Regions from separate parts of the Roseateles sp. PN1 genome, predicted to be linked through region 1. Evidence: riboswitches for the same ligand, from Rfam matches in the RefSeq annotation. Region 1 holds a riboswitch; the other holds the start of a gene.
The links. Region 1 has a riboswitch for S-adenosylhomocysteine ahead of metH (methionine synthase). Riboswitches for the same ligand answer to the same signal wherever they lie in the genome.

Region 2: it holds a riboswitch for S-adenosylhomocysteine, as region 1 does, so the genes downstream of both, ahcY (adenosylhomocysteinase) here and metH (methionine synthase) in region 1, are expected to answer to the same signal.

The regions. Positions count from the first base shown of each region.
Region 1 covers NZ_JBCARA010000009.1:34,034-39,894, reverse strand. Annotated here, with positions in the region: gene AABB87_RS14660 (homocysteine S-methyltransferase family protein) at 1-749, shown strand, start outside; gene AABB87_RS14655 (HD-GYP domain-containing protein) at 792-1,982, opposite strand; S-adenosyl-L-homocysteine riboswitch at 2,133-2,221, shown strand; gene metH (methionine synthase) at 2,276-5,014, shown strand; gene AABB87_RS14645 (PEP-CTERM sorting domain-containing protein) at 5,069-5,861, opposite strand, start outside.
Region 2 covers NZ_JBCARA010000012.1:81,777-87,637, reverse strand. Annotated here, with positions in the region: gene AABB87_RS18090 (chemotaxis protein CheX) at 52-1,020, opposite strand; gene AABB87_RS18085 (HAD-IIB family hydrolase) at 1,084-1,884, opposite strand; S-adenosyl-L-homocysteine riboswitch at 1,957-2,078, shown strand; gene ahcY (adenosylhomocysteinase) at 2,215-3,648, shown strand; gene AABB87_RS18075 (TlyA family RNA methyltransferase) at 3,847-4,623, shown strand; gene metF (methylenetetrahydrofolate reductase [NAD(P)H]) at 4,620-5,462, shown strand; gene AABB87_RS18065 (PEP-CTERM sorting domain-containing protein) at 5,696-5,861, opposite strand, start outside.

The DNA of each region.
Region 1 (5,861 bases):
AGGCCTTCGCCTACGAAATGAACGTGGCTGCCGCCAAGATCGCGCGCCAGGCCTGCGACAAATACAGCACGCCGGACAAGCCCCGCTTTGCCGCCGGCGCCTTGGGCCCGACGCCGCGCACCGCCTCCATCAGCCCGGATGTGAACGACCCCGGTGCCCGCAATGTCGACTTCGACACCTTGCGTGCGGCCTACTACGAGCAGGCCAAGGGCTTGCTGGAAGGCGGGGTTGATCTGTTCCTGGTGGAAACCATCTTCGACACCCTCAACGCCAAGGCCGCCATCTTCGCCCTGGACGAGTTGATGGAAGACACGGGCGAGCGCCTGCCGGTGATCATCTCCGGCACCGTCACCGACGCCTCGGGCCGCATTCTTTCGGGCCAAACCGTCACCGCCTTCTGGCATTCGGTGCGCCACGCCAAGCCGCTGGCCATTGGCCTGAATTGCGCCCTGGGCGCCACACTGATGCGCCCCTATATCGAGGAGTTGTCCAAGGCGGCCGGCGATGTGGCGATCAGCTGCTACCCGAATGCCGGCCTGCCCAACCCGATGAGCGACACAGGCTTTGACGAGACGCCCGATGTCACCGGCCGCCTGATGAGCGAGTTCGCCCGCAGCGGCTTCCTCAATATCGCCGGCGGCTGCTGTGGCACCACGCCCGCGCATATCGCGGCCATTGCGGCTCAGGTTTCGGCCTACAAGCCGCGACTCAGCGGCGACAAGTTCTTCAGCAGCTTGGTCGAGGCCTAAGCCCACCCTTGCCCTCTGGCTAGGCCCAGGCATAGCCCGGGGCTATAGCCGCAGGAGCTTTTCCATCGTCACCAGCAGCTTCATCTCATGCGGCGCCAGGCTGGCGGCGATGGCCTGGGTGGCCAGGCGGGTGTCTCGCGGCACCGGTTCGCTCAAGGGGTTGCCGCTCTTGCCCAGCAGGGCCGCCACCATCGGCTCGGTGGCGCTGTGGCCGCGCTTGAACACCATGCCCACCTCACCATTGGCCAGGCGCACCAAGCTGCCGGGCGGGTAAAGCCCGAGCGTCTTGACGATGGCCACGCCGGCCTCATCGGGCTGGCGCAACTCATCCAGATAGACCGAGCGGCCGGCCGAGGCGCCGGGCAGCGCCAGGCGTGAGCGGCGCGGGCTAAGTCGGGCGGCAAAGCTATCGATGCGGCGCAGCAAGCGGGCCAAATGCTCGGCCGGCGAGCGCTCGGCCAGCGGGCCGGGGCCGGCCTCATGGTGCAGGCGCACGGTTTGCAGCCACAGCTCGGAACGCACGCCCAGGCTGTGCAGCAACTCGGCGCTGCGGTCGCCATGGCCCATCAAATCGCGGCGCTGCGCCTCCGAGGGCGGGTCTTGCTGCGCCGCCAAACGATCTTGCAAGGCGGTGATGCCGATATTCATGCTCAGCGCCGCCTGGGTCAGGGCCAGGCGCTGCTCGTCGGGCAGGCCCAGCTGGCGGCCGCACAGCTCGGCTAGCACCTGGCACAGCATGGCGTGGCGGGCGCTGTACTGGTTGAAGTCCATGCTGGCGTCGAAGATCAGCAGCATCAGCGTGGCATCGGGCTGGCGCAGCAAGCGTTCCAGCGACTCGTTATGCAATTGCTGGAAGCGGGCCTTGAAGTCCTCCTGCCGCGGCTCGCGCAAGACGCTGGCGGCGTGCACGCGCAAATCGGCCCAGGCGGCTTGCGGCCCCAGTTCGGGGCGCACCTGGCGCTCGGTCTTGAGCTCGGCTTCGGCCTTGATGATGGCGCCCAGCGCGGCGCCCTGGTGCATCAAGGTGTCCATTTTGTGGGCCAGGGCTTTTTGATATTCCTTGGTTTCGTGGGCCTGCACCCAGACGCCGCGAACAATCATCTGGCGCACCTGCGGGCTGTCGAGCAAGACATGGCCCTTGGCAATCAGCAGCTTGCCCTCGGCATCCCGCACGGAATAGGGCAGCTCTTGGCCAAAGCGCAGGGCAACAGGGGGAAAGGGAATCAGATCCAAAGTGGGCTCGTTTGTTTTCGTTTTGCGCAGGGTGTCCGCAGGCTTTTTGCATTTTTGACGCAGGGCCAAGCACGCTATTTTGTCGGCATCTGGCGCGACGGCTTGAATGGGACGCGATTCAAGCCCATGCCTGTGCGTAAAATCGCGCCCTGGTTCAAGGAGCGTTGCGACAAACCGTCAAGGGTTTGCCAGGCTTGGACAAGGGTGCCGCAGGCGCCCAGCAACGACGCTCACCGAATCCCTATCCTTTGGGCCGCGGTGAGTTTGCGGCCCACCGTCTCTTGAGGTCCGCCATGTCGTCGTCCGCACACTCCGCCGTCACCCCACCCCCGATGAAGCTCTCCGGCCTGGAGGCCCAGCTGATCGGCGCGGGCACGCTGTTCGTCAATGTGGGCGAGCGCACCAACGTCACCGGCTCCAAGGCATTCGCCCGGCTGATCCTCAACGGCCAGTTCGAAGACGCCCTGGCCGTGGCCCGCCAGCAGGTGGAGAACGGCGCCCAGGTCATCGACATCAATATGGACGAGGCCATGCTGGACAGCCAGGCTGCCATGGTGCGCTTCCTGAACCTGATCGCCGGTGAGCCCGAAATCGCCCGCGTGCCCATCATGATCGACAGCTCCAAATGGAGCGTCATCGAGGCTGGCCTCAAATGCATCCAGGGCAAGGGCATCGTCAACTCGATCTCGCTCAAGGAAGGCGAGGCCGAATTCAAACGCCAGGCCAAGCTGGTGCGCCGCTACGGCGCGGCGGCCGTGGTGATGGCCTTCGATGAACAAGGCCAGGCCGACACCTATGCCCGCAAGATCGAGATCTGCGAGCGCGCCTACCGCATGCTGGTGGACGAGGTCGGCTTCCCGCCTGAGGACATCATCTTCGACCCGAATATCTTCGCCATCGCCACCGGCATCGAAGAGCACAACAACTACGCTGTGGACTTCATCAACGCCACCCGCTGGATCAAGCAGAACCTGCCCGGCGCCAAGGTCAGCGGTGGCGTCTCGAACGTCTCCTTCAGCTTCCGCGGCAATGACCCGGTGCGCGAAGCGATTCACACCGTCTTCCTCTACCACGCCATTCAAGCGGGCATGGACATGGGCATCGTCAACGCCGGCATGGTGGGCGTTTACGACGATCTGGATGCCGAGCTGCGCGAGCGCGTCGAAGACGTGGTGTTGAACCGCCGCGCCGACTCCGGCGAGCGCCTGATCGAAGTGGCCGAGCGTGCCAAGGGCATGGCCATTGACGACACCGCCCGCTTGGCCTGGCGCGCGGGTGATGTGAATCAGCGCCTGAGCCATGCCCTGGTGCACGGCATTACCGAATTCATCACCGCCGACACCGAGGAAGCCTGGGTGGCGATTCAAGCCAGCGGCGGCCGGCCCCTGCATGTGATCGAAGGCCCGCTGATGGCCGGCATGAATGTGGTGGGTGATTTGTTTGGCGCGGGCAAGATGTTCCTGCCCCAGGTGGTCAAGTCGGCCCGGGTGATGAAGCAGGCCGTGGCGCATTTGCTGCCCTACATCGAGGCCGAGAAGCTGGCCATGATTGCCGCCGGCGGCGAAGCCAAGCCCAAGGGCAAGATCGTCATCGCCACCGTCAAGGGCGATGTGCACGACATCGGCAAGAACATCGTCACCGTGGTCTTGCAGTGCAATAACTTCGAGGTCGTGAATATGGGCGTGATGGTGCCCTGCCAGGACATTCTGGCGCGCGCCAAGGCCGAAGGGGCCGACATCATCGGCCTGTCCGGCCTGATCACGCCCAGCCTGGAAGAGATGCAGCATGTGGCCGCGGAAATGCAGCGCGACGAGTACTTCAGCTCGCGCGGCACGCCGCTCTTGATTGGTGGCGCCACCTGCAGCCGGGTGCACACCGCCGTCAAGATCTCGCCGCATTACGAAGGCCCGGTGGTCTATGTGCCCGATGCCTCGCGCAGCGTGGGCGTGTGCAGCGATCTGCTCTCGGACGAGCGCGCCGCCAAGTTCATCGCCGAGCTGAAGACCGATTACGAGCAAGTGCGCCAACTGCACGCCAACAAAAAGCAGACCCCCATGGTCAGCTTGGCGCAGGCACGCGCCAACAAGGCGCAGCTGGACTGGGCGGCTTACCAGCCACCCAAACCACAATTCATCGGCCGCCGCGTGATCCGCAATTACGACCTGGCCGAGTTGGCCCAGAGCATTGATTGGGGCCCCTTCTTCCAGACCTGGGACTTGGCCGGCCCCTTCCCCGCGATTCTGAAAGACGAGATCGTTGGCACCGAGGCGCAGCGCGTATTCAGCGACGGCAAGCGCATGCTGGAGCGCCTGATCAAAGGCCGCTGGCTGCAGGCCAATGGCGTGTTCGGCCTCTACCCCGCCGCCCAGGTGAATGACGACGACATCGAGATCTACACCGATGAGAGCCGCAGCGAGGTCTTGATGACCTGGCATGGCCTGCGCATGCAATCCGAGCGGCCGGTGGTCGACGGCGTGAAGCGCCCCAATCGCTGCCTGTCCGATTTCATCGCGCCCAAGGGCAGCGTGCCGGACTACATCGGCTTGTTCGCGGTCACCGCGGGCCTGGGCGTGGAGAAGAAGGAAGCGCAGTTCCTGGCCGACCTGGACGACTACTCCGCCATCATGTTCAAAGCCCTGGCCGACCGCTTGGCCGAAGCCTTTGCCGAGCGCCTGCACCAACGGGTGCGCACGGAGTTCTGGGGTTATGCCGCCGACGAGGCCTTGACGGCCGAGGACTTGATCGACGAGAAATACCGCGGCATCCGCCCGGCGCCGGGCTATCCGGCCTGCCCGGACCACTTGGTCAAGCGCGAAGTCTTCCGGGTCTTGGCGCCGGAAGAAATTGGCATGGGCCTGACCGAATCCATGGCCATGACCCCGGCCGCCAGCGTCTCGGGCTTTTACTTCGCCCACCCCGATGCGGCCTACTTCAATGTCGGGCGCATCGGCGCCGATCAGGTGGCGGACTGGGGCCGTCGCATGGCCTTGGACAAGCTCGGGGCCGAGCGGGCGCTGGCGCCGCTGTTGTAAAAAAATAGCCCGCTCTTGCGCAGGCAAGGCGGGCCTCCAATCAGATTGGGCCGATCAGGCTTGGGCGCGGCGGCGCATCAGAGCCCCCAGGCCGACCAAGCCCAGAGCCATCAAGGCGTAGCTGCTGGGCTCGGGAACGGCGGCAGCCGTCAATTCCTGTGCCCACATCTGCGCGTTGGCGCTGAACATATAGGTTTTGGACTGGCTGGAGGTGTTCTTGATAGTCAGGCTCAAGCGCTCGCCGTCGGTGCTGCCTTCGAACGCATCAGTGTCCGCCAGCCAGTTGCCAGAGCCGTTCATGTTCGAGCTATTGGAGACAGACCCCGCTTTGAGTGCTGCAAAGTAGTTGGCCCCGGCGCGAATGTCATAGCCAAGGCCTGCGGGAACCCAAGTTCCTGTGTAGGCAGTTCCCGCAAACTGGGCTGTGATAAGCACGGAAAAAGTGGCTTGCGTCCCCGCGCTGAGCGTGAAGCCTTGTGCCAGATAAGCCGACGAGCTTTCGCGCTGGCCGGCATGCACCGCGCCAGACAGGCTGATATCGGTAAGCCCTGCGCCAGTGGAGGAAATTGACTGCTGTCCAAACATGGAGCTGGTGCTGATCTGGGTGCCCCAGTTGCTTTCGTAATGGAAGTTACGGACATCAGGCGCCCAATTGGCACTGGTGTAGTTGCCGCTGATCGGATTCCAGCCCGCCTGCGTTGCCGAGTAGCTACCCGTGCTCATGAACCAGTTGCTGGCCCAGCTCAAATCAGCCGCCACATTGTCAAAACTATTCAAGTCCTTCAAGGACACCGAAAAGCCGCTCAGGCTGATACTGCTCTGCACATCGGCAATAGCCGCTTGTTGA
Region 2 (5,861 bases), on a different contig from region 1:
ACCACCACTGCGGTGACCTCATTGCTTAGATCGTAATCACGTTCTTGCTGCTCAAAACAATTCCAGCTCGCCGGTGGGCCCAACTTCTGGCGGATTGCTGTCAAATTCGGCGAATTCGTCGGGTGACCAGTGCAGATTGAAGATGAAGCGCTGCACGATCATCAAGGGCGGCAAGCCCGGTCGCGCCGGGTCCGAAAGCTGGTAGCGGATGCACAGCTGCGGGTCTTGCGAGCCAAACGAGATGTATTTGTGCTCATGGTTGATGACGATGGGCACCTGGGTCTGCTGATTGGTGAAGGCCTTGGGCGGGATGTAGCGATTCTTGAACGCGCCCCAGATCAGATTGGTGGTCTCGCCCAGCATATTGTTGAGCTCGCGGAAGTTCAGGTCACCGCCAATGCCTTCGTAGCTGAAGCCCTGGATCAGCCCTTGCCGTAAGGCGCGCTCCTCCGTCTGCAGCATCATGTAGCCGCGGCACCAGGTGCTTTCAATCGCAATCAAGGTGGACACCTCGCCGTGAATGATGCGGTCGTGCACCACATAGGGCGACTCGGCCTCCACGCGGGCAAAGGGGAACATCGCCCCCAGCGCCTGGCTGGTCAGATTGACCACGCCCTGCACCAGCCGCGTGGGGTAGCGCAGGCTGAAGATATTGTGCTCAACAGCGGCTTGCAGCTGCGCCAGGTCGCCGGTGGCCCAGCTGTGGCGGATGCGGTTTTGCTCCTCGGGCGTCAAGGGGCGGTCGCTGCAGCGGCGCAGAAAAATCGGCAGCTCGGGTCGCAGCTTGTGAATGGCGCGGGCCAGTTGCATGGCGTCGCTGCCCTCTTCACAAGGCAGGTCTTCGGCCAGCAGCACGCCGCCCAAGTCTTTGTGTTGCGCCAGCGTTGCCAGGGCATCCACGGCCGAGCGGGGCAAGGCCAGCAGGCCCACCGACAGGCAGAAGTCGCTCAAGGCTTGGTACTGGGCCGAGTCATGCTCCAGCAACAAGACCTTGGCCTCAAGTTGGGTGGTTTCAGTCATGCGCCACATCCCCCGGGCCCGACGGAGCCTCGTACACGTGCCAGAGCTATCGGCAGCCGCGCCTCAATCTGTAGGGCAATTCTGCTTTGCGCTCAAAACAGCCCTGGCCAGTTCGGCAAAGCCATCACCACGCTCGGCTTCGGTGACAAAACCCGGCAGGCTTTGCAGTTGTGGCACAAAGCGGGCGATATTGGCCACGCCCACGCTGTGGGGCATATGGGCAAACATGATCTGGTCGTTGCTGGAATCACCCACATACAACCAGTCCTCGGCCACAAAAGGCTTGCCCGTCAGTTCAGGCACGGCCCACTGGGCAGCGGTCCACTTGTTGTGCGCGCCGATCCAGCCGTTGATGTGGATGGAGCTGACCGTGGCCTGCAAGCCATGCTCACGCATCACTGCGCAGACGGCCTCAATCTGCGCCGGCGCCAAATGCGCATGCTCGCTGTGGTCGACTGCAATATCAGTCAGGCGGCCGGCGCTGTCGCTGGCCAACTGACAGCCCGGCACACGCAACAGCAAGTCGGCAGCGCAACGCTGCAGGCGCTCAAAATTTTCAGCCCGCGTCGCAGCGTCCTGGGTGAAGTCACGCTGCAAACCGCCATCTGCCCTGCGCCTGAGCATCACCGCGCCGTTTTCAGCCACGATGGCTTTCACCGGCCAAGCCAGCGCGAAGGGCTCGCTCCAGCCCGACGGGCGACCGGTGATGGCAATGACCGGTACGCCCGCAGCGTGCAGATCAAACAAGGCCTGCAGGGCCGCGGGGGCGATGGCGCCATCGGCCGTCAAGGTGTCGTCGATATCGGTGAGCAGACCCACAAGCGGGCGCAAACGGGCGGGAGGGCAAGAAGAAAGTGCGTGCATGATGGGTCGAGATTGTCTTCATTTCGGGCACTGTTCCTGCGACCGACCGCGGCAATGCGACTAGAATCACCGCATTCCGAGGAGCGTTGCAACCGCATGCCTAACATGCGGCCAGGCTCGGGATCGAATCTTGCACCGCCGTTTCCACCCGAAACAGCACTTGTGCCGATTCATTGCAACCGCGCTCACCCGCTGCTGTTTTTTTGTGGGTGATCGTGCGTCCAAGGCGGAGTTGCTTGTGCAAATTGACGAGCAAGCCAAATGCCAGCGGCTCACACCTCCCCTGCATCAAGCGACAGCGGCTTCAACCCCTGAAGGAGCTCGCTCGCCATGACTGCCACCAACACCACCCTGTCCCCCGACCAATACCTCATTGCCGACCTCTCGCTTGCCGCCTGGGGCCGCAAGGAACTCAATATCGCCGAGTGCGAAATGCCCGCGCTGATGGCCATCCGCAAGGAATACGCCGCCAGCCAGCCGCTCAAGGGCGCACGCATTGCCGGTTCGCTGCACATGACCATTCAGACCGGCGTGCTGGTCGAAACCCTGCAAGCCCTGGGCGCCGAAGTGCGCTGGGCTTCGTGCAATATCTACTCCACCCAAGACCAGGCCGCTGCCGCCCTGGTGGCCGCAGGCACGCCAGTGTTTGCCTACAAGGGTGAAACGCTGGAAGACTACTGGGATTACACCCACCGCATCTTCGACTTCGGCGCCGCCGGCACCCCCGGTGAAGGCCCGAACATGATTCTGGATGACGGCGGCGATGCCACCTTGCTGATGCATCTGGGCCAGAAGGCCGAGAAGGATCTGTCGGTGCTGGCCAACCCCGGCAGCGAAGAAGAGCGCGTGCTGTTCGCGGCCATCAAGGCCAAGGTCGCCGTTGACCCGACCTGGTACACCCGCAAGAGCCGCGAAATCATCGGCGTCACCGAAGAAACGACGACCGGCGTGCATCGCCTCAAGGAAATGTCGGCCAAGGGCAGCCTGCTGTTCCGCGCCATCAACGTCAATGACTCGGTCACCAAGAGCAAGTTCGACAACCTCTACGGCTGCCGCGAGTCCCTGGTGGACGGCATCAAGCGCGCCACCGACGTGATGATCGCCGGCAAGATCGCCGTCATCGCCGGCTACGGCGATGTGGGCAAGGGTTCCGCCCAAGCCATGCGCGCCCTGTCGGCACAAGTGTGGGTCACCGAAATCGACCCCATCTGCGCCCTGCAAGCCGCGATGGAAGGCTACCGCGTTGTCACGATGGAATACGCCGCCGACAAGGCCGACATCTTCGTCACCACCACCGGCAACAAGGGCGTGATCCGCCACGAGCACATGGCCGTGATGAAGCACAACGCCATCGTCTGCAATATCGGCCACTTCGACAACGAGATCGACATCGCCTCGATCGAGAAGTACGAGTGGGAAGAGATCAAGCCGCAAGTCGACCATGTGATCTTCCCGGACGGCAAGCGCATCATCCTGCTGGCCAAGGGCCGCCTGGTGAACCTGGGCTGCGGCACCGGCCACCCCAGCTATGTGATGAGCTCCTCGTTTGCGAACCAGACCATCGCCCAGATCGAGCTGTTCGCCCACAAGGACGCTTACGACATCGGCAAGGTCTATGTGCTGCCCAAGCACCTGGACGAGAAGGTGGCACGCCTGCAGCTGACCACGCTGAATGCGCAGTTGTCGGAGCTGACCGAAGAGCAAGCGGCTTATATCGGTGTGCCCAAGCAAGGCCCCTACAAGCCCGACGCCTACCGCTACTGATCGTCACGGGCTACTGCGCGCCTGCCATGCGGCGTTGTGGGTCCCTCCGCAGATCCTCACGTAGCGCTGCTACGTTCCGGTCTGCGGATCCCCCCACGCCTTGCCTGACAGGCGCTCGCGACGCCCGGGTCCGATGATCTCGATCAACCGGCCAAAGCGCAGCTGCGCTGCGCCCTTTCCCATCGTCTCCAAAGTTCCATGCGCGCTGATCAACTCCTGGTCTCACAAGGCCTCTGCACCACCCGCTCAATCGCCCAAAGGCTGATTGCGGCGGGCTCGGTGGAGTGGCACTCAGCCAAAGGCTGGGCGCCGGTGGCCAAAGCGGGCTTGGACTTGCTCGAAGGCGTTGAGCTGCGCATCAATGACGATGCCGAGTTGCGTTATGTCTCGCGCGGCGGGCTCAAGCTCGAAGGTGCGCTCAAGCACAGCGGGCTGTCGGTCAGCGGCCTGACGGTGTTGGACATGGGCCAAAGCACCGGCGGCTTTTCGGACTGCTTGCTCAAGAGCGGCGCAGCCCGAGTGGTCGGCGTGGACGTGGGCCATGGCCAGCTGCATGAGCAACTGAAGAACGAGCCCCGCATCGTCGCCCTGGAAGGCCTGCATGTGCGCGAGCTGGCGGCATCCGCTCTGAACGAACACAAGCCGGCGGCGGGTTTCGATCTCATCGTCGGCGACCTCAGCTTTATCTCCATGCTAGGCGCGCTGCCCGAGCTGCTGCCCTGGCTCAGGCCTGAGGGTCAGGTCTTGCTGCTGATCAAGCCGCAGTTCGAACTCGGCCCCAAAGCCGTTTCGCGCGGCGGCCTGGTCAAGGATGCGGCGCAATACCCCTTGCTGGAGACGCGCAGCCGCGAGGTTTGCGCCAGTCTGGGGCTGAGGGTCAAAGACTATTTCGACAGCGCCATCACCGGCGGTGACGGCAATAAAGAATTTTTCCTCTGGGCGCAGCGCTCGCCCGAGGGCAAGGAACAAGCATGAGCACGCCCAACAAGACCCCTGTCAGCTTCGAGTTCTTCCCGCCCAACACCCCGGTGGGCACCGAGAAGCTCAAGACCGTGGTGAAGGACCTCAGCGTTCTGAACCCGCACTACTTCAGCGTTACCTACGGCGCCGGCGGCTCCACCCGCGAGAAGACCCTGGCCACGGTGATGGACATTGCCGCCAGCGGCTATGAAGCCGCGCCGCATCTGAGCTGCGTGGGTTCCACCCGGGAAAACATCGCCGAAATTCTGGCCACCTACCGGGCGCAAAACATCCGCCGCGTCGTCGCCCTGCGCGGCGACCTGCCCAGCGGCACGGCCACTGCGGGAGAGTTCCGCTACGCCGCCGAGCTGGTGCGCTTCATCCGCGAAACGCAAGGGCCAGACTGGCAAATCGAAGTCGCCGCCTACCCCGAATACCACCCGCAGCAGCGCTATGCGGCGAAGGACTTGCAGCACTTCGCCGACAAAATGAAGGCCGGTGCTAACGCCGCCATCACCCAGTTCTTCTTCAACCCCGACGCCTACTTCAACTTCGTGGATGAAGCCCGCAAGCTGGGCGTTGACGCCCCTATCGTGCCGGGCATCATGCCCTTCCACAACTACGCCCGCATCGCCCAATTCGCAGCGCGTGACGGCATCGAAATCCCGCGCTGGATCGCGCTGAAGATGGAAGGCTTCATGGACGACGCCGCCTCCATCCGCGCCTTCGGCCTGGACGTGATGAGCCGCGTGTGCGAGCGCCTGATCGAAGGCGGCGCGCCCGGCATCCACTTCTACACTCTGAACCAATCCGGCCTGACGCTGGAGTTGTGCAAGCGGCTGAATTTGGGATGAGTTGAGTTGAGCCCTGCCTAGCCGGTGCTGTATGAACCGGCGGCAGTGGTGCTCGGCCCCTCCATCACTCACCAATTCAGTCGGTCAGTCTGTTCGGTTCTGTGGCCGACCATCGATGGACTGCCATCGCAACGCTTGTTCATGCCTTAGCCGTGCAATGCAGCAGACCTGAGCGCGGCCGACCGGCGCGGCTCATTGCCGACGCGCTCAACAGCCGCCTCAGGCTCATATCATCAGTGCAGACGCGATTCGCTGGCGGGTCTAGCACTTCCTTGCCTGCGAAGCACCGACGCGAGCAATGCAACACCAGCAAGCATCAGCAAGTATGTCCCTGGCTCTGGGACGACGGAAATCTGCGCAATTTTGAAGTTCACTCCGGCGAGCTCACCCGCGCCATCA